DNA from 2 places in the Amycolatopsis sp. FDAARGOS 1241 genome. Region 2 is predicted to be linked to the other one. Evidence: riboswitches for the same ligand, from Rfam matches in the RefSeq annotation. Region 2 holds a riboswitch; the other holds the start of a gene.
The links. Region 2 has a riboswitch for cobalamin ahead of I6J71_RS27585 (CbtB-domain containing protein). Riboswitches for the same ligand answer to the same signal wherever they lie in the genome.

Region 1: linked by a shared signal. The riboswitch ahead of I6J71_RS19830 (FadR/GntR family transcriptional regulator) and the one ahead of I6J71_RS27585 (CbtB-domain containing protein) in region 2 are both predicted to bind cobalamin.

The regions. Positions count from the first base shown of each region.
Region 1 covers NZ_CP069526.1:4,018,845-4,028,279, reverse strand. The annotation lists gene I6J71_RS19835 (ABC transporter substrate-binding protein) at 1-1,272, opposite strand, end outside; gene I6J71_RS19830 (FadR/GntR family transcriptional regulator) at 1,396-2,124, opposite strand; cobalamin riboswitch at 2,184-2,335, opposite strand; gene I6J71_RS19825 (hypothetical protein) at 2,360-2,782, opposite strand; gene I6J71_RS19820 (L-lactate permease) at 2,779-4,464, opposite strand; gene I6J71_RS19815 (methylmalonyl-CoA mutase family protein) at 4,528-6,243, opposite strand; gene meaB (methylmalonyl Co-A mutase-associated GTPase MeaB) at 6,240-7,232, opposite strand; gene I6J71_RS19805 (phenylacetate--CoA ligase family protein) at 7,229-8,677, opposite strand; gene I6J71_RS19800 (cobalamin B12-binding domain-containing protein) at 8,677-9,108, opposite strand; gene I6J71_RS19795 (enoyl-CoA hydratase/isomerase family protein) at 9,234-9,435, shown strand, end outside.
Region 2 covers NZ_CP069526.1:5,605,764-5,615,198, reverse strand. The annotation lists gene I6J71_RS27610 (cyclase family protein) at 1-90, shown strand, start outside; gene I6J71_RS27605 (hypothetical protein) at 197-1,864, shown strand; gene I6J71_RS27595 (bifunctional 2-polyprenyl-6-hydroxyphenol methylase/3-demethylubiquinol 3-O-methyltransferase UbiG) at 2,352-2,948, shown strand; partial or broken gene I6J71_RS27590 (class I SAM-dependent methyltransferase) at 3,060-3,578, shown strand; cobalamin riboswitch at 3,651-3,786, shown strand; gene I6J71_RS27585 (CbtB-domain containing protein) at 3,820-4,029, shown strand; gene I6J71_RS27580 (CbtA family protein) at 4,055-4,900, shown strand; gene I6J71_RS27575 ((2Fe-2S)-binding protein) at 4,897-5,550, shown strand; gene I6J71_RS27570 (MFS transporter) at 5,444-6,841, opposite strand; gene I6J71_RS27565 (hypothetical protein) at 7,587-8,747, shown strand; gene I6J71_RS27560 (alpha/beta fold hydrolase) at 8,752-9,435, opposite strand, start outside.

The DNA of each region.
Region 1 (9,435 bases), 1.6 Mb from region 2:
GAACACCTCGCCGATGGCCGTGCTGGCCGGGCCCGGGTAGCCGATGTTGGCACTCCACGGGACGGCGTCGGCGAGAAGCTTCAGCTTGTCGGCCGGCCGGGAGCCGAACGGGTCGTTCGCGAGCCAGTTCGGCGCCTCGGGGGTCAGTGCGGACCACGCGGAGAAGTCGTACAGCTTCGACTGGTAGCTCGCCGAGGCGAAGTTGGCGGTGTAGTGGAGGAGGAACTCCTTCGCCGCGGGCACCGCGGTGGCGTGCTGCGGGATGATCCAGTTGTACAGCACGTGCTGCGCGGCCAGCGCGGTCGCCGGCCCGCGCAACGCCGGGACGAAGAAGGTGTCGTCGGCGACGCTCGGGTTCGTCGAGGCCGCGGTCCGCCAGGCGGAGATCGAGTTGACGATGTAGGACAGCTTGCCGGCGACGAGCCCCTGGTTGTTGCTCGCCGCGTTCCAGGAGAAGATCTCGGGCGTCATGGCCTGCCCGTAAAGTTTCGTCATGTACTCCACGGCCGCGATCGTCCGCGGCGAGTTGATCGTGACCCGCTCGTTCGCGTCCTGCTCGGAGGCGCCGTAGGACCACATCAGCGCTCGCAGCACCATGTTGGAGTCGATTTCCTGGGACATGCCGAGGCCGAGCGGGATTCCCTTGCTGTTCTTGATCTGCGCCGCGCCCGTCAGCAGCTCGTCCCACGTGGCCGGGCCGTTCGGCAGGCCGACGGGTTCCCACAGCGACTTGCGGTAGTTGCCCGGGTCGGGTACCCAGCCCGGCGAATACGCGTAGAACTTGCCAGTGGCGGGGTTGAGGCTCGACTTCTCGCACAGCGGCAGCTGCTTGCCCCAGCGCCGGGTCGCTTCGCTGACCAGGTCCCGCTGGTCGAGCACACTCGGCTCGAACTGCGAGAGCGTCGCGATGTACTGGATGAGGTCGTGGCCCTGGCGCGCCTGGATTTCGGCCGCGATCCGGGTGGGGATCTGCGCCTGGTCGATGTGGTCGACGGTCACGTTGACGCCGACCCGGGAGCCCCAGTCGCGCGCGAACCGATCGAACCACACGTCGTGGTTCGGGACGAAGTGGCTCCAGAGAAGGATTTTCAGATCACCGGAGAGCTTTGTGGACGGTTCACTGAAGATTTCCTTCGGGGCCTGGCCACCGGTGTTCCCGCCGTTGTCCTCCTCGGAGGCGCAGGCGCCCAGCGCCACCGAACCCAGTGTGATGGCGGCTGCCGCGCGCAACACGTCCCGCCTGCTGTGCTGTGAAGTGAGGAAGTCGCTCATCACCGACTCCTCCCTCTCGTGAAAAGGAGGCAGATGAGTCTAGCCGATACCCCACAGCGCGGCAGTGTGAAGCGAATGCCGGCGATGACCTGCGACGTCGACCGCGCCGGATGCCGACGGGCCTCAGGGGTTGAGCACGCGGTCCTGGTAGAAGCGGGTGATGTGGTCGGCCACGAGGTCGGCCGCGCGATCCCCGTCGCCGGCCTCGATGGCGCGCAGGATCGCCTCGTGCTCCGTCACCAGGTCGCCCGCGACGGCGCGCCAGTCGGGCAGCCGCGCGAACGCCGCCGCCATCTCCGACTCGACGGCGCCGCGCAGCGCCTGCATCAGGTCGGTGGCCAGCGCGTTGCCCGAGATGCGGGCGATGCTCACGTGGAATTCGGTGTCCAGCGCGTTGAACTGCTGGTATTCCTGGTCCGCCGCGCGCATGCCGTCGACGAGCCCCGTCAGCCTGGCCACGTCCTCGGGCGTGCGGCTCGCCGCGGCGCCGCGGGCCGCGTTGCGCTCCAGCTGAACGCGCGTCTCGACCAAGTCGGCCAGGCTGATGCGGGCGAGCGCGAGGTGCAGCCGCAGCAGATTGGTCAGCGCCGGGGTGGAGCGCGCGGTGACGACCGACCCGGCGTCGGCGCCCGAACCCGTGCGGGCCTCGATGATCCCCATCGCCTCGAGGGCGCGCAGGGCTTCGCGGACGCTGGTGCGGCTCACGCCGAGCGCGCTCACGAGTTCCCGTTCGCTGGGCAGCTTCTCCCCCGCGCGCAGGCTCCCGTCGAGGATCTTCTCCTCGATCTGCGCCAGCACCTGTTCGTGCATCCGCACTCGGCGGACCGGCTCCCAGGCCGCCTCGGACGTCATGACGGGTCCCTCGACATCCCCATGATGGTCACGCTCCTCCTCGGGTTCGTGCGACCCGCTCAAGGATGGACGCGGCGAGAGGGTCTGCCTGCGGACCCCGCCGGGCGGGGTCCGATCACAGTGGCGCGACCGGCCCGGAATCTCACCGGAGTTCCTCTTCACCGCGTAGTGCTCACTCAAGGTAATCGGAGCTCGCCGGTAGTGTCAATATGACCTCTTTGTTGGTATGACCACACTAGTCGGCACAGGACCCGACGAACCCGAGCGACCGTTCGTGCTCCTCCGCGCGGAACGCGAAGGCCAGCAGGACCTCACTCACCCGGTCGAGGACGGCCGCAGCGTCGTCCGGCGCCTCCCGCGCGGCCCGGCGCAGCACCGCCCGCGCGAGTTTCAGCAGCCCGGCCGCGGCGCTGAGCCCACCCAGTACCGCGAACCCGCGCGGGACCACGACACCGCCGTGGTCCCGCGCGGCTCGCCACAGCCGCGGCAGCTGCGGCACCGGCATTCCCGCGGCGAGGGCCTCGGCGAGCTCGATCAGCTCGTACTGCACCTCCAGCAGCACCGCTTCGTCGGCGGCCGGCAGCGAGCACGTGGAGACGGCCGCGCCGATCGCGGAGTTGGCCTCCTCCACGGCGTCGCTCGCCACCGCCCGGTTCACGGCACCATCCACGACAGCACCGGGGTGGACTGCAGGAACACGAGGATGCACATCAGCGGCACGAACACCGCCGAAGCGGCGAGCACCCGCCGGAACAGCAGGCCCTCCTTGCCGGCCAGCCCCACCGCGCTGGCGCCGATCGCGAGGTTCTGCGGGCTGATCATCTTCCCGAGGACGCCGCCGCTGCTGTTCGCCGCCGCCATCAGCACCGGCTGCAGCTGCGCGCCGTGCGCGGCCGCGACCTGCAAAGCGCCGAAGAGCGAGTTCGACGACGTGTCCGAACCCGTCACCGCGGTGCCGAACCAGCCGAGCAGCGGCGACAGCAGCGCGAACAGTCCACCGGCACCGGCGAGGAACAGCCCGAGCGTGGCCGTCTGCCCGGACATGTTCATCACGTAGGCGAGCGCGAGCACCGCCATCACCGTGAGCCCGGCCGTGCGCAGCTGCACGACCGTCTGCCCGTACGCACGCACCGCCTCCCGCAGCGGCACCTTGAGCAGGAACGCCGACACGACCCCGGCGATGAACAGCACCGTGCCGCTGTCGGCGAGCCAGTCGAACTTGTACGACACCAGGCTCAGCGGTTTACCCTCGGCCGTCACGATGTGCAGGCCGGGCCGGCTGAACGTCTTCGTCGTCGACGCGAGTGCCGCGGCCACCACCGGGATCGCGGCCACCGAGAACAGCACGATGATCGTCGCGTATGGCGCGAACGAGCGAACCTGGTCGGCCCGCGAGTCCACGACGGTCCGCTCCCGCACCGCCGTCGTCGCCGCGGCCGCGGTGACCGCGCCGCCGCCGGAGCCGGGCCCGCTCGGTACGGGCGCCGTGCCGCCATCGCCGGGTGCCCGGTCCGGCGCGTCCGCCGGCTTCGGCTTCCAGAACCGCAGCAGCACGAGCACGGCCGCCGCGGACACCAGCGACGCCGCGATGTCTGTCAGCTGCACCGGGCCGAAGTTCGCCATCAGGTACTGCACGACCGCGAAGCTCACGCCGCACACGATCGCCGCGGGCCACGCCTGCCGCAGCCCGCGCCGCCCGTCCAGCACGATCACGAGCACCAGCGGCACGATCAGCGCGAGGATCGGCACCTGCCGGCCGGTCATGGCCGCGAGGTCGTGCAGTGGCAGGCCGGTCACCTTGGCGAGCGTGATCACGGGCAGCGCCACGGCGCCGTACGCGACGGGCGCGGTGTTGGCGATGAGCGCGACCGTGGCCGCCTTCAGCGGTTTCAGCCCGACCGCCACGAGCATCACCGAACAGATCGCGACCGGCGCCCCGAACCCGGCGAGCGCCTCCAGCAGCGCACCGAACGAAAAGGCGATGATCACCCCCTGCACGCGCTGGTCGTCACTGATCTTCGCGAAGGTGCGCCGCAGCACGTCGAAGTGCCCGGACACCTTCGTCATCTGGTAGATCCACAGGGAGTTGAGCACGATCCACAGCGCGGGGAACAGGCCGAACGCCGCGCCTTCGAGCGCGGAGTCGAACGCCGGTCCCGCCGGCATGCCGTACACCGCGATCGCACCCACGATGGACAGCGCCAGCGCGATGAGCGAGGCCAGCCAGGCGCGGACGCGGAACACGCCCAGCAGCACGAACAGCACGAGCAGGGGCAGGGCGGACACGAGGGCGGACCAGCCGAGGCTGCCACCGAGTGGCGCGGGAACCTGCTGGTACACAGGTCACCTCCGGGAACTCTCGTCGTTGAGAGAAGGGCAGGGACTCCAGGAACTGCAGTGGGCCTAGAACACCGGGGTTTCGGTGTAGGACCCGAAGACATCACGCAGCGCGCCCGTGATCTCTCCCATGGAAAGGTGCGCCTTGACGGCCTCGACCGTCGCCGGCATCAGGTTGGCCGACGGATCGGCCGCCACGGCGAGCAGTTGCTCCATCGCCGCCTTCGCCCGGTCGGGGTCCCGGTCGGCGCGCACCTGCTTGAGCCGTGCGAGCTGCCGGGCCTCGGATTCCGGGTCGAGCTTGTGCGTTTCGATCTTCTCGCCCTGGCCCTCGTCGACGTACTTGTTCACGCCGATCACGGGCCGGTCGCCGCTCGCCTTGCGACGCGCGAACGCGTAGGCGGTGTCGGAGATCTCGCGCTGGAAGAACCCCTGCTCGATCGCCGCGACCACGCCGCCGAGCTCCTCGATCTTCGCGAAGTAGTCGTGGATCCCCGCTTCGAGGCGGTCGGTGAGGTTCTCGACGTAGAACGAGCCGCCGAGCGGGTCGATCACGCTCGTCACGCCGGTTTCGTCGGCGATGATCTGCTGGGTGCGCAGCGCGACCTTCATCGCCTGCTCGCTCGGGATCGTGTACGCCTCGTCGAGCCCGTTGGTGTGCAAGGACTGCGCGCCGCCGAGCACAGCCGACAGGGCCTGCAGCGCGGTGCGGATGATGTTGTTGAGCGGCTGCGGTTTCGTGAGCGTGGCCGCCGCCGTCTGCGCGTGGAACCGCAGCCGCATCGACTGCGGGTTCTGCGCGCCGAAGGTCTCCTTCATCATCTTCGCGTAGAACCGCCGCACCGCGCGGAACTTCGCGACCTCTTCGAACAGATCCGCCTGGCTGACGAAGAAGAACGACAGCCGCGACGCGAACTGGTCCACGTCGACGCCGGTCGCGACGACATCCTCCACGTAAGCCTTGGTGATCGCCATCGTGAACGCGATCTCCTGCAGCGCGTTCGCCCCGGCTTCGCTGATGTGGTAGCCGGAGATGTTCACGGGGTTGTAGCGCGCCATGCGCTCGCTGCAGTAGACGATGGTGTCGCGCACGATCCGCATGCTCGGCCGGACCGGGAACACCCACTCCTTCTGCGCCACGTACTCCTTGAGGATGTCGTTCTGGATCGTCCCCGAGAGCTTGTTCAGGTCGTAGCCGCGCTCCTCGGCCACGGCGACGTACATGGCGAGCAGGATCCACGCCGACGGGTTGATCGTCATCGACACGCTGATCTGCTCGAGGTCGATGCCGTCGAACAGCGCCTCCATGTCGGGCAGCGTGTCGATCGCGACGCCCTCGCGCCCGACCTCGCCGAGGCTCATCGGGTCGTCGCTGTCGAGGCCCATCAGCGTCGGCATGTCGAAGTCGACCGACAGACCGGTCTGGCCCTGGGCGATGAGGTACTGGAAGCGCTTGTTCGTCTCCTCCGCCTGCCCGAAGCCAGCGATCTGGCGCATCGTCCAGATGCGGCCGCGGTACATCGTCGGGTACGGCCCGCGGGTGTAGGGGTAGCGGCCGGGCAGGCCGATGTCGTGCCAGTCGGCCGGCAGGTCGGCCGGCGTGTAGACGCGCTCGACCTCCATCCCGCTGCCCGAGCGGTAGACGTCACGCGATTCGGGCTGGCGCCGGATGAACCCGGCGAGCTCGTCACCCTCCCAGTCGCTGAGTTCCCGCGTGACCGCGTCGACGAGCGCCTTGGTCGCCAGTGCTCGTTCATCCGGGACCGGGTCGTGCTCGTTCACCACAGTTCCTCCTCATCGGTCGTCGAAGTCGCAGCCGAAGTCCCGGCCGTGCCCGGGCACCCCACCAGGCGGCGCGCGGCCGACAGCGGGTCCTCGCGCCGGGCGGCGACGTCGTCGACCGCGCGGTCGAAGGCGGGGACTCCGGGACGCAGGCCGTCGAGCACGAGCTGCTCGGCGACCCAGCGGATGCGGGTGGCGCTGGTGCGCCGGGCCCGCCGCTCGCGTTCGCCGTGCTCGGTCATCCACCGCAGGTGCGCGGCGAACTGCTCGGCGAGTTCGGGCACGCCCTGCCCGGTGGCCGCGACGGTCTGCTGGATCGGCACGTTCCACTGGTGCGGTTTGCGGTGCGCGAGCCGGAGCATGTCGCGCAGCTCGGCCACGGTCTTGGCGGCACCGTCGCGGTCGGCCTTGTTCACCACGTGCACGTCGGCGATCTCCAGCAGCCCGGCCTTGATCGCCTGCACGTCGTCGCCCATGCCGGGCACGCTGACCACGGCCACCGTCTGGGCCGCGCTGATCACGTCCACCTCGGCCTGCCCGACACCGACGGTTTCCAGCACCACCACGTCCTTGCCCGCGGCGTCCAGCACGGTGATCGCGTCGAGCGCCGCGCGTGACAGCCCGCCGAGCGCACCCCGGGTGGCGATGGAGCGGATGAACACACCCTCGTCCCCCGCGAGGCCGGTCATGCGGATCCGGTCGCCGAGGATCGCGCCACCGCTGAACACGCTGGACGGGTCCACCGCCAGGACGCCCACGGTGCGGCCCTGCTCGCGGTAGTACTCGGTCAGCGCCGTCACGAGCGTGCTCTTGCCGCTGCCGGGTGGCCCGGTCAGCCCGAGCACGTGGGCGTTGCCCGCCTTGCCGTGCAGTTCGGCGAGCGCCTCGTCGACGCCCGCGGTGCGCCGCTCCACGAAGGTCAGCATCCGCGCGATGGCCGCGTGCTCCCCTGCGAGCACGCGGTGCACCACGTCGGCCGGCGTCTTCACGACCCACTTCCGAGGCGGCGCAGCAGGTCGCGGTCGTCGATCACCCGCCGGGCCTTGAACTCCGTGCGATCGAAGGTCTTGTACTCCACGGGTACCACGTGCGCGCCGACGCCCAGCGCCTTGCGCAGCTTGTCCTCGATCGCCCTGGCCCAGCCGTCCAGGCCGGCTTCGGCAACGCCGCGGTGCTCGACCTGCACGGCGAGGCTGTCCATCGTGGACTTGCGGCTGATCACGATGCGGTGCTCACCGCCGTAGCCCTCGGCGGCCATCACGACGTCGTCGATCGCGCTCGGGTACACATTTTCGCCGCGCACGGTGAACATGTCGTCGATGCGCCCGTAGATGCCCTGTGGCAGGAACGGGTAGGTGCGGCCGCGGTCGGCCGACGGGGCTTCCCAGCGCGTGAGGTCGTTGGACAGCAACCGGATCATCGGCTGGCTGGTGCGTTCGAGCGTGGTGTAGACCGGTGTGCCTTCGCGGCCCCAGTCCACGCGGTGGTGGTCGACCGGGTCGCACACCTCGGTGTAGACGAGGTCCTGCCACGCGAACACGCCCGGCTCGTGGTTGGCCGCGCCCAGGTGCATCCACGGGCTGACCTCGGCCATGCTGCCCGAGTCGTAGACCTCGGCGCCGAAGGCCTCCTCGATCCGGCCGCGGATGCTCGGCACGCTCGCGCCGGGTTCGCCGGAGAAGAACAGCTTGCGCAGCCCCAAATCCGCGGGGTCGACCCCCTCGTCGGCGGCGACTTCCGCCAGGTGCAGCGCGTAGGACGGGGTGCCGTAGAAGACGGTGACGCCCATCTGCTTCATCCACATCACCGTGCGCGCCGTCTGCCCCGGTGTTCCGGCGCCGAACGGGAAGACGCGGGCGCCGAGCCGTTCCGCGCCGATGTAGGCACCCCAGGAACCCCAGTAGAGGCTCAGCGGCGATGCGACGAGCACCGTGTCGGTTTCGCGGATGCCCATCCCCCACATCACGCGGGCGTGGGCGTTGGCGACGCTGCGCCAGTCGCGCTCGCTGATGCCGAACGCGGTGGGGCGCCCGGTGGTGCCGGACGTGCCGTTGACGTGCTTGACCTCGCCCGGCTCCACCGCGAGGTAGCTGCCGAACGGTTCGTGGGCGGCCTGGTCGGCGCGCAGCTCTTCCTTGCGCACCACCGGGACCTTCTCGAAGTCGGACAGATCGCGGATGGCCGACGGGTGGATGCCCGCCTCTTCCCACTTGCGCCGGTAGAACGGCGCGTGGTCCCACGCGTAGGCCATGACCTCGCGGATCCGGACGAGGATCGCCTCGTCCCGTTCCCCGGCCGGCATGGTTTCGCGGCGCGGGAACCAGTACGCCTGGCCCGACGGCGGGCGGTAGGTCTCGTCATAGCGCGGCGGCCAGCTCCACTGTTCCATGGGGCTCACCGCGTTCGCCGGCTCCATCGACTTCCTCGGGTCCATCAGGCCTCACCCGCCACGGCGGCCAGTTCGCGCACGCGGTCGACGATCGTCTCCGGGGTGGTGTCCTGGCCGAGCACGTCGGCGACGCCCATCTTCTTGAGCGCTTCCTCGTCCTCGTCCGGCATCACGCCGCCCGCGACGATCGCGAACCGCGGCCGGTCGGGCATCGCGTCGATCAGCTCGAAGATGCGCGTGAAGATCGGCATGTGCGCGCCCGAGAGCAGGCTGACGCCGAGCACGTCGACGTCTTCCTGCACGGCCGCTTCGAGCACCTGCTCGGGGCTGCGGTGCAGGCCGGTGTAGATCACCTCCATGCCCGCGTCGCGCAGCGTCCGCGCGACGACCTTCACGCCCCGGTCGTGCCCGTCGAGCCCGATCTTGGCCAGCATCACCCGGATCGGTTCACCGCCGCTGTCACCCACCGTGTCCACTCTCCGCTCCGCTGGTCGTCCTTTCATGTGGTCTGACCATAGAAGTGGTGGGCCAAGATGTGCAACCCTGGAACCCGGACCACCCGGCTGCACGAAAGGCGGATGCGGTGGCTAACTTGACCGGCGTGACGACCGTCTTGGCCCGCGTGCAGGGCTCGATCGGCCGGCTGACGGTGAACCGGCCCGACGCGCTCAACGCGCTGGACCTGGCCATGATCCGCGCGCTGCTCGCCGCGCTCGACGCGTGGGAGGACGATCCCGCCGTGACCGCCGTCGTGCTCGACGGCGCGGGCGAGCGCGCGTTCTGCGCCGGCGGCGACATCGGCG
Region 2 (9,435 bases):
CGCGGCCAGTGGGACTTCTTCTACGTGGCCGGGCCGCTCAAGATCGTCCACGCCACCGGCGGCCCGGTGAACCCGGTCGCCATCGAGTAGGCACGACCAGAGCGCAACCGTCGCGCAGGAACGGTTCCCGGTCCGGGAACCGGTGCTCGACCCGCGCGAAAACCACGAGTCCAGGAGACGGAGAGGACCGCTCGTGATGGGTGTCGACCAGGCCCTCGTGCCGGAGCAGGAGATCCGGGCGGCGCAGGAGAGCTTGCGCAAGGTCCGCGCCCGCGGGGTGCGGTGGCTGCTCGACCGCGTCGCCGACGACGGCAAGCCCGGCGCGGCCGACATCCGCAACGGCTACTACCGGATGCCGTGGGTCTTCGCGGTCGTCGGCGAACGCGAGGTCGCGGCGCGGGTGCTGTCGTGGATCGAGCGCACCACCCTGACAGCGGAAGGCGATCTGCGCGAGGGCGTGCCGCGCGAGGCTTTCGTGCACCGGTGGGCGACCTACCCGCACTCGTTGCTGGCTCAGGGGGCGTGGGCGCTCGAACGCTACGACACCGCGCTCGCGCTCGTGAACACCATGCGCACCACGTTCCAGGACCCCGAGACCGGTGGGTCGTACATGGAGCGTCCGGAAGCGCGCAGCAGACGGCAGTTCATCTTCCCCACGGCGCAGATGGGGCTCGCCGCGCTCGCGAGTGGACAGTCCGATGTGGCCGAAGGCGCGTTCGGCTGGTTCGACCGCCTGTGGGCGGCGCAGCCGGAGCTGCCGGACGTGCTCTACGCCTCGGGGGGACCGCAGGGCCTGCGCACCGTGGCCGACCACGACGACGAGTTCATCGGCAAGGTCGACTTCCGGCAGCCGCGCCAGGCCTTCTACAACCCGGGCATCAGCGCGGCGTTCCTGAGCCGCTGCTACATGGTGACCCGCAACGAGCGGGCGAAGGAGATCGCCACCGGCATCCTGAAGCTCTCGGCCGGCGGGACCCAGGACCAGTACAGCTGGTGGGAGTCCAGGCAGATCTGCAAGTTCGGCTGGGGTTCGGCGATGGCGGCCGAGATCGACCCCGCCGGCGATCACATCCGGCATGTGCTGCGCATGGCCCGCTGGTACGTCGAATCGCAGCGCGAGGACGGCAGCTGGGTGCCGAGCGGGTTCCTGGTGCCCGAGCCCGACGACAGCCACGCCATCGAGAAGACCACCGAGCACACCCTGTGGGTGAGCCTGATGCTGACGACGCTCGCCGGCGCCACCGGCCGGGGCCCCGTGGCCGCCGGCCGCAGACCGGAACCCCGTCATGACCACTTCGGGCGCGTTGCTCGCCGTGCGCGACGCGTGAGCCACAGCGGGGGAACCGGCGGCTTCAGCGCCGGGGTGACCGTTGGTCACCACCGCGGGCGCGCCGTCGCGATGCTCGTCAGCAACCAGGGCAGCCCCGCCTTCTCCTTCCGCCTCGGACACGCCGCGCGGCTGGTGTTGGGCAGGCGAAGACCCCCGGCGCGCGAGCGCGCCGGCACCGTGGCCAGCCTGGCGCACCGACGCCGTCGCGATCGCCCGCGCATCAGTGGCCGGGCACGTCGCGCAGGTGCACGCCCGGCTGGCCCCGGGCGGCTCGCGGCAAAGATCACCGAGCACCACCTCGGCCGCGTGTGGACGCCCCGGCTCCAGCCCACTGGGCCCGCACCGGACATCACGGTCGTCCACCACGAGATCGCCGCGTCCGGAGCTGTCGTGGCGGATGTCGCGATCACCTTCACCGCCACCACCCAGCGCGTGCGGATGATCGTCCTGCCGTCCGGCGAGCTCGGCGGACGGTGGGGCACAGGGCGAGCCCGGCGACGACGGGCAGCAGCGTGCACGCCACAGGCGCGATGAGCCGGCGGTCACGGCACCGGCACTGCTGCCACAGCTGCGCGGCGAGTGCCGCGAGACCGAACCCGCTCACCACCACGGCGAGACCCACGAGCGGCGCGCCGCCGACGGACGCCAGCGACAGGTACGCGCCTTCGGGCTGGTCGAGCGCGGGGTCGTCGCCGTCGACGGCAGTGGCGGTCTCGGGCCACACGAGCAGGTCGGGTTTGGGGACCTGGCCGGTCTGGATCTGCGCCAGCAGCTTCGAGCTCTCGGCGAGGTGGTTCTGCCGCCGGACGTCTCGCCGGCCTTCCAGCGCGATGCCGATGTCGGGTGCGTTGGCCTGCACGGTCGCGACGGTGAGGGACCCGTCCGGCGGTCCCGGCGGATCGGCTCTCCTCCCGCCCCGGCGGCTGAATCGGTTTTGCTCGCTCGGCAAACCAATTTGGCCCCCTCCCACCCGCGTGGTTGGTTGGTTCCGGGGAGACCATCACAGCCGAAGGGGACGCCGATGACGGACCAGGGTCAGGACTGGGACGGGATGTACCGCAGCCGGGAGCAGGTGTTCAGCGGGGAGCCCAACGCGGTGCTCGTGGCGGAAGCCGCCGGGATCACGCCGGGGCAGGCGCTTGACGTCGGGTGCGGGGAGGGGGCCGACGCGGTGTGGCTGGCGCGCCGGGGGTGGCGGGTGACCGCCGTGGACGTGTCGGAGACCGCGCTGCGGCGCGGCGTCCGGAGCGGGCGCGACGTGGCCGAACGGATCGCCTGGACGCGAGCCGACCTGAGCAGCACGGCGATGCCGGCGGGGGCGTTCGAGCTGGTGTCCGTGCAGTACTTCCCACTGCGGAAGCAGGACGAAGGCGCACTCGACCGGCTGCTGGCCACCGTGGCGCCCGGCGGGACGCTGCTGGTCACCGGGCACGATCCAGAAGACGAGGGCGTCGACTACGGCGACTACTACCGGCCCGACGAAATCGCCCGGAGGCTGGCCGGGTGGACCGTCGAGGTGCACGAGGCACGCCCGCGCACCACGCCCGGGCCTGAAGGGACTCACCACACGCGCGACGTGGTCCTCAAAGCGATTGCCCCGCAGCAGTCCACGGAGTGAGAATCGCGGCATGGGCCGCGAGCCGACGAGTCACGAGGCAGCACAGGGCGCCCCTGGGACGCTTCGTACGAGGACGGGCCGGCGCCGTGGGACTTCGGCGGGCCGCAGCCGGCGTTCGTGCACACCGCGGACGAGGGCGGGTTCACCGGCGAGGTCCTCGACGCGGGGTGCGGCTCGGGGGAGAACGCGCTGCTCGTCGCGGCGCGAGGGCTGCACGTGCTGGGTGTCGACGTCGCCGAAACCGCGCTGAACAGAGCCCGCGAGAAAGCCGCCGGCCGGGGCCTCGCGGCCGAGTTCGCGACCGCCGACGCGTTGCACCTCGAGGACCTCGGCCGCCGCTTCGACACCGTGCTCGACTCCGGGCTGCTGCACACCTTCGACGCTGCCGAGCGGGCCCGCTACGTCGCCGCGCTCGCGGCCGCCACCAATCCTGGCGGCACGCTGTACGTCCTCTGCTTCAGCGATGCCGGACCGGACACCGGACCGCACCCCGTCACCGAGGCCGAGCTGCGCGAAGCCTTCACACCCGACACCGGCTGGCGCCTCGCGAGCCTCGAACGCGAGCGCGTGCACACGCGTTTCCACGAGCACGGGGCCCCGGGCTGGTTCGCGACGGTCCAGCGGCTCTGAATTGCTCCGTCGGGTGCTGATCCCGGCCGTCCGACCCGGCGAAGAGGCACGGAACACCCGCCGGGCGATTGACGCGCGGACAGCCGGGGCCGTACCGTTCTGCCCGCGTGACGGCTACTCGGAAGCCGGTGTGAATCCGGCACGGTCGCGCCACTGTGAGCCCGAAAACGAGGGCGAGTCAGGTCGAGCAGCCGCCACGGGTCCACCCGCAAGGGACGCGTCATCCCGAAGGAGACAATCGATGGCCACCATCCCGGCCGACCGCTCGACCCCGGTCGTCCTGCCCGTTTCGAAGGCCGCGCTGTGGCTCGGCCTGAGCGTGGCGGCGGCGCTGCTGCTCTACTACTTCATCGGTATCGACCAGGGCGCGGTCTCGCTGTTCGGCAGCGACACCCACGTCCACGAGTTCGTGCACGACGCGCGGCACTTCCTCGGCTTCCCCTGCCACTGACGCGCACGGAAACGGACAACCGAACATGGAGAAGAAGCTCGTCCTGCGCGGCCTGCTCGCCGGCGCGCTGGGCGGTCTGCTGGCGTTCGTCTTCGCGCGCATCTTCGCGGAGCCGCAGATCCAGGCCGCCATCGACTACGAGTCCGGGCGAGACGCCGCCGAAGAAGCCCTCAACCACGGCGGCCTGGCCGGCATGGAGCACGACGGGCCGGAGGTGTTCAGCCGCGCCGTGCAGGCCAACGTCGGCATCGGTGCGGGAATGATCCTCTTCGGCGTCGCGATGGGGCTGCTGTTCGCGGTGGTCTACACGGTGTGCCTCGGCCGCGTCGGCCAGGTGCGGGCCCGCGTGCTGGCCCTGCTCGTCGCCGGCGCGGGGTTCCTCTCCCTCTACCTCGTGCCGTTCCTGAAGTACCCGGCCAACCCGCCCGCCGTCGGCCACGCCGACACGATCGGGGCGCGCTCGGGCCTCTACCTCGTGCTGGTCGCGGCGTCGATCATCTTCCTCGTCGGCGCCGTGCTGCTGGGCCGCCGGCTCGCACCGAAGCTCGGCACCTGGAACGCGACGCTGGTCGCGGGGGCCGCGTTCGTGGTCGTGTCGGCGGTCCTGATGGCGCTGCTGCCGTCGCTGGGCCAGCTGTCGGCCAACGTCGCCGAGTACGGCGGGCAGGCCACCGAAACGCCGCTGCCGCTGAAGAACGACGCCGGCGCCATCGTGTACCCGGGTTTCCCGGCCGACACGCTGTTCGCGTTCCGCCTCAACTCGGTGCTCGCGCAGCTGATCCTGTGGACCACGATCGCGCTGGTGTTCGGCCCGCTGGCCGAGCGCGTGCTCTCGGGCGGCCGCAAGGAGAAGGCCACCGCCGCCGCGTGAACCCGTTCTTCACTTTCGGCACGCACACCGCGGGCGACGAGCCCGCGGCGTCGTGGCGTCCGCTGGCAGAAGTCCTCGACGACGGGCCCGTGCTGCGTGAGCGCGTGGCCCGGGTCCGGGCCGTCCTCGCCGCCGGGGGAGGCGACGTCGAGCTGCGCGTCGCCGCCTCGGTGGCGCACCTGGGCCTCGCGGCCCGCCTGCTCTCCCCGGCCCTGGCTCTGGCAGCCGAGGGCAAAGGCCCCGACTACGCCGGCGCCTGGTGGCAGCCCGAGGTGGGCGGCGCGTTCCCGCTGTCCCTGCCGGCGCCGAAGAAAACCGCCGACGTGGTCGGGCACTTCGCCCGCCACGTCCTCGACGGTCCGATCGCCCGCCTCGACCACGCCCTCGGCGCCTTCTCCGTCGCCGCGGCCATCCGCCGCGGCAACGTCGCCTCCGCGCTCAACGGCGCCGCCACGATGCTCCGCCAGGAGCATCCGGAGTGGACGTCCGAAGTGGACACGATCGTCGAGCAGATCTTCGCGCTGCCCGTCCTCGCCGGCACGTTCACCCGCGAGGGCGGGCGTTTCCGCCGCCGCAGCTGCTGCCTGATCTACCGCGCCGCGCCGGATCACGACGGGCCGAAGTGCGGCGACTGTGTCCTGCTCGGCTGACACCGATCAGCTCCGCCGCGGCGCCAGCAGCAGCGCGGTGAACGTGACGGCACACGCCAGCACGATGTAGAGCGCGATCACCCACGACCCGCCGAACCCGGCGAACAGCGCGGCCGCGATGAACGGCGCCGGACCGCTCGTGATGAGGCCGCCCACCTGGTAGGCCGACGGACACACCCGTGTAGCGGTGTTCGGCGCCGAACAGCTCGGCGAGGAAACCGGCCATCGCGCTGTAGGTGGTGGCGTGGCCGAGGGTGAACAGGAGGAACATCGCGACGAGCACGGCGACCGGAGCGCCCGTGTCGAGCAGCCAGAAGAACGGGAACGCCACGGCGGCCGAGTACACGGCGCCCACGAGGAGCACCTTGCGGCGGCCGATGCGGTCGGCGCTGATCGCGACCAGCGGCACCGCGGCGATGTCCACAAGGGACGCGATGATCAGGCAGGTCAGCACCGTGCCGCGGGAGACACCGGCTTCGCCCGGGCCGTAGGAGAGCACGAAAACGCTCGCGATGTAGAACGGGATGTTCGTGCCGGCCTGCGCGAAGATGCCGACGAGCACCGCGCGCAGTGAACGGCGCAACGTGTCCTTAAGCGGGAACGACGGCACCTCGGCGCGGGCGAACTCCGGCGTCTCCTCGAGCCGCGACCGCACGTACAGCCCGACGGCGATCAGCACCGCGCTGGCCAGGAACGGCAGCCGCCAGCCCCAGCTCAGCAGCTGGTCCTTCGGCAGCTGCTGCACCGCGAGGAACGCCCCGGCCGACAGCACGAGCCCCGCGGGCACGCCGGCTTGCGGCCAGCTGCCGTAGAACGCGCGCCGGTTCGGCGGGGCGTGCTCCACGGCCATGAGCACGGCACCGCCCCACTCACCGCCGACCGCGAAACCCTGCAGCAACCGCACCAGCACCAGCAGGAGCGGCGCGGCGACGCCGATCTGCGCGTAGGTCGGCAGCAGGCCGATGGCGACCGTCCCGCCGCCCATCAGCAGCAGCGACAGGAACAGCATCCGCTTGCGGCCGACGCGGTCGCCGAAGTGCCCGAACACGATGCCGCCGAGCGGGCGCGCGACGAACGCGACGCCGAATGTCGCGAAAGCCGCCAGGGTGGCGGCGAGCGGGTCGAGGGTCGGGAAGAATTCCTTGTTGAACACGAGCGTCGCGGCCGAGCCGAAGAGGAAGAAGTCGTACCACTCGATGGCGGTCCCGACGAAACTCGCGAACGCCACGCGCGCGGGTTTTACCCGCGTCGCCTGTTGCTGATCGACAACCACGACAACCTCCAGCGTCATCGGTGAGAGGGCACGGTCGCGCGCGGCACGGGCCCGTGCCGGCGCACTGGCCGAGGAGTGGACACCGCGGTCCCGGCGCGTACCGGGACGAGCGGCGGACGCCCAGGCCGCCGATCTTCAACGCCGTGACCTGGGGCGTTGCGCGGAACGATACCTGTATTGACCGATCGGTACAAGACCTTGGGAGAAGTCGATCTAGGCGCGCTGGACGGCTCGTGTTCAAGCGGTCCGGCACCACTCGGCGGCGCCGGTGGGTGCGGGCGGAAAACAACGATCGTGAACGCGCGGCGCCGTGGTCGCGGGGGCCGGCCGAGTGAACTTGGTCCGGACCACGGCAGGCTGGGCCGGTGCCTCGAGAGGACCGCAGGAGCGCCGGGTGGGCACGTGTCCCACTCGACGCCCGTGGTGGCGCGTGGCCGGGATCGCCACAGCCCGGGCGCGGGGCCGACCTCCCTGTGCGGCAGGGGATCCAGGCGGGGTCACGTCCGCCTGTGGGCCATCGGCGTGCTCCGCGTTCGCCACCGTGGCCGGTTGCGCCCGCGCCGTACACTGGGATGCGACCGGCAGATGAGTACTGAGTGGACAGTCGGCGACGGGCGGGTGTACCCCTGCGCCATTGCGGCATTAGGGGTATTGCGCAACGGAGTCGGCATCCCTAGCCTGGCCCGCGAACGCAGACTTGACTTCTGGGGGTCTCATGTCGGTGCGTCGTCGTGTTCTCGTCGCCTCACGGGCGGTGCTCGCAATGGGTGTGCTCGTCGCCGGAGCGGTCGCGGCCTCGCCGCCGGCCTTCGCGGCCACCGCGCCGGTGAACCTGCCGACCAGCCAGTACACGCTGAGCGCGGACTACCACCAGTTCGACGCGGTCAACTCGGCGCTGGTCTCGACGCTCGGCACCGCTGCGGTGCACACGGTCATGGACAACGCGAACCACGACCGCACGGCGCTGCCGTCGTCGGTGTCGGTGGCCGGGCTGTCGGACGGGTTCCGCTTCGACAGCGGCGACAACTCCGACTGCACGAACTACCCGCAGGGCATCACCACGAGCCGCGACGCCGTCGGCACCGCCGACAGCGGCAACTACGACGGCCACCAGCTCGTGCTCGTGAGCTGGTACACCAAGAGCGCGTGCGACGGGGACCAGACCCGCAGCCGCATCACGCTCGTCGACTGGGACGCGACGTACCCGAACAAGTACCGCAAGATCCTGCTCGTCGAGCCGACCGGGACCGCGGCGGCGCCGGACTTCAAGGACATCCCTATCCACGCCGGCGGCGTGTCCTGGTACGGCGACTACCTCTACGTCGCCGACACCGGCCACGGCATGCGCGTGTTCGACATGCGCAAGATCCTGAAGACCGATACCGGCGGCACCGCGGGCCAGATCGGGCACCAGACCGGCAGCACGTACTACGCCCACAACTACGCCTACGTGCTCCCGCAGGTCGGCACGATCACGTCGAAGACCACGTCGGGCACGAACCTGTCGTGGTCGTCGATCTCACTGGACCGCGTGAGCAAGTCGATCGTGATGGCGGAGTACACCTGCCAGTCCGGCTGCACCTCGTACCCGAACCGCGCGCCGCGGGCCGTGCGCTTCCCGTTCGCCGCGGGCGCGACGACGTTCGCCGCCACGACCACGGCGAGCGAGGCGCTGCAGCTGCCCTGGTACAAGCTCAACGGCGTGGCTTCGCACAACAACCGCTGGTGGTTCAATTCTTCCGGCCAGAAGCAGCTCTACTACTGGACCCCGGCGACCGGCCCCGTCACCCACGCCTGGGTCTCGAGCGGCGAAAGCCTGTCGTACTGGGAAGACGACACCAAGGCCGATCTGTTGTGGACGCTGCAGGAAGCCGCCGGCAACCGCAACGTCTTCGCGGTGACCCAGGCGACCTACGGGCCCTGACGGCTCAGTCGCGCGCGGCTTCTTCGATCGCCGTGGCGAGCCGCTCGGGTGCGGTGAACATGACCTCGTGGCTGCCGGGCAGCTGCACGAGGCGGTACAGCCCGAGCCGGCTCGACATGCGCGGGTGCCAGCCCCACTCGCCCGGCGGCAGTGCGGTGTCCTCGGTGGCGTTGATGTAGCTCTTCGGCAGGTCACCGGCGTAGAACCGCGTGAGGTCGAGCTTGTCCAGGAACGGCTGGTACGGCTCGGTCGAGAGCTGCTCGTACGTCGAGGCTGCGAGTTCGGCGTCGGCGTCCTGGATGAACGCCTCGCGCCAGACCGGGAAGGGGAGCGCGACGGAGTTGTCGTCGCTCGCCGCCGCCGACCGGGCGAACATCTCGCGGTAGTGCGGCGGCACCTCGTCGTCGAGGCAGTTGCCGGGCTTCGGTACGAAGGCGTTCCAGAAGATCAGCCGCTTGAGCCGCTCGGGGATCTCCTCCGCGACGCGGGCGATGACGGTGCCGCCGAAGCTGTGGCCGAGCAGCACCACGTCGTGCAGGTCCGCGGCGGCGATCGCGTTGACGATCGAATGCACGCAGTCGTCGTGGGTCACGTCCTTGGGGACGCCGGGCCCGTGCCCGGCGACGGTCGGGGTGTGGACTTCGTGGCCGCGGCCGCGCAGGACCGAGGCGACCGGTTCCCAGAGGCT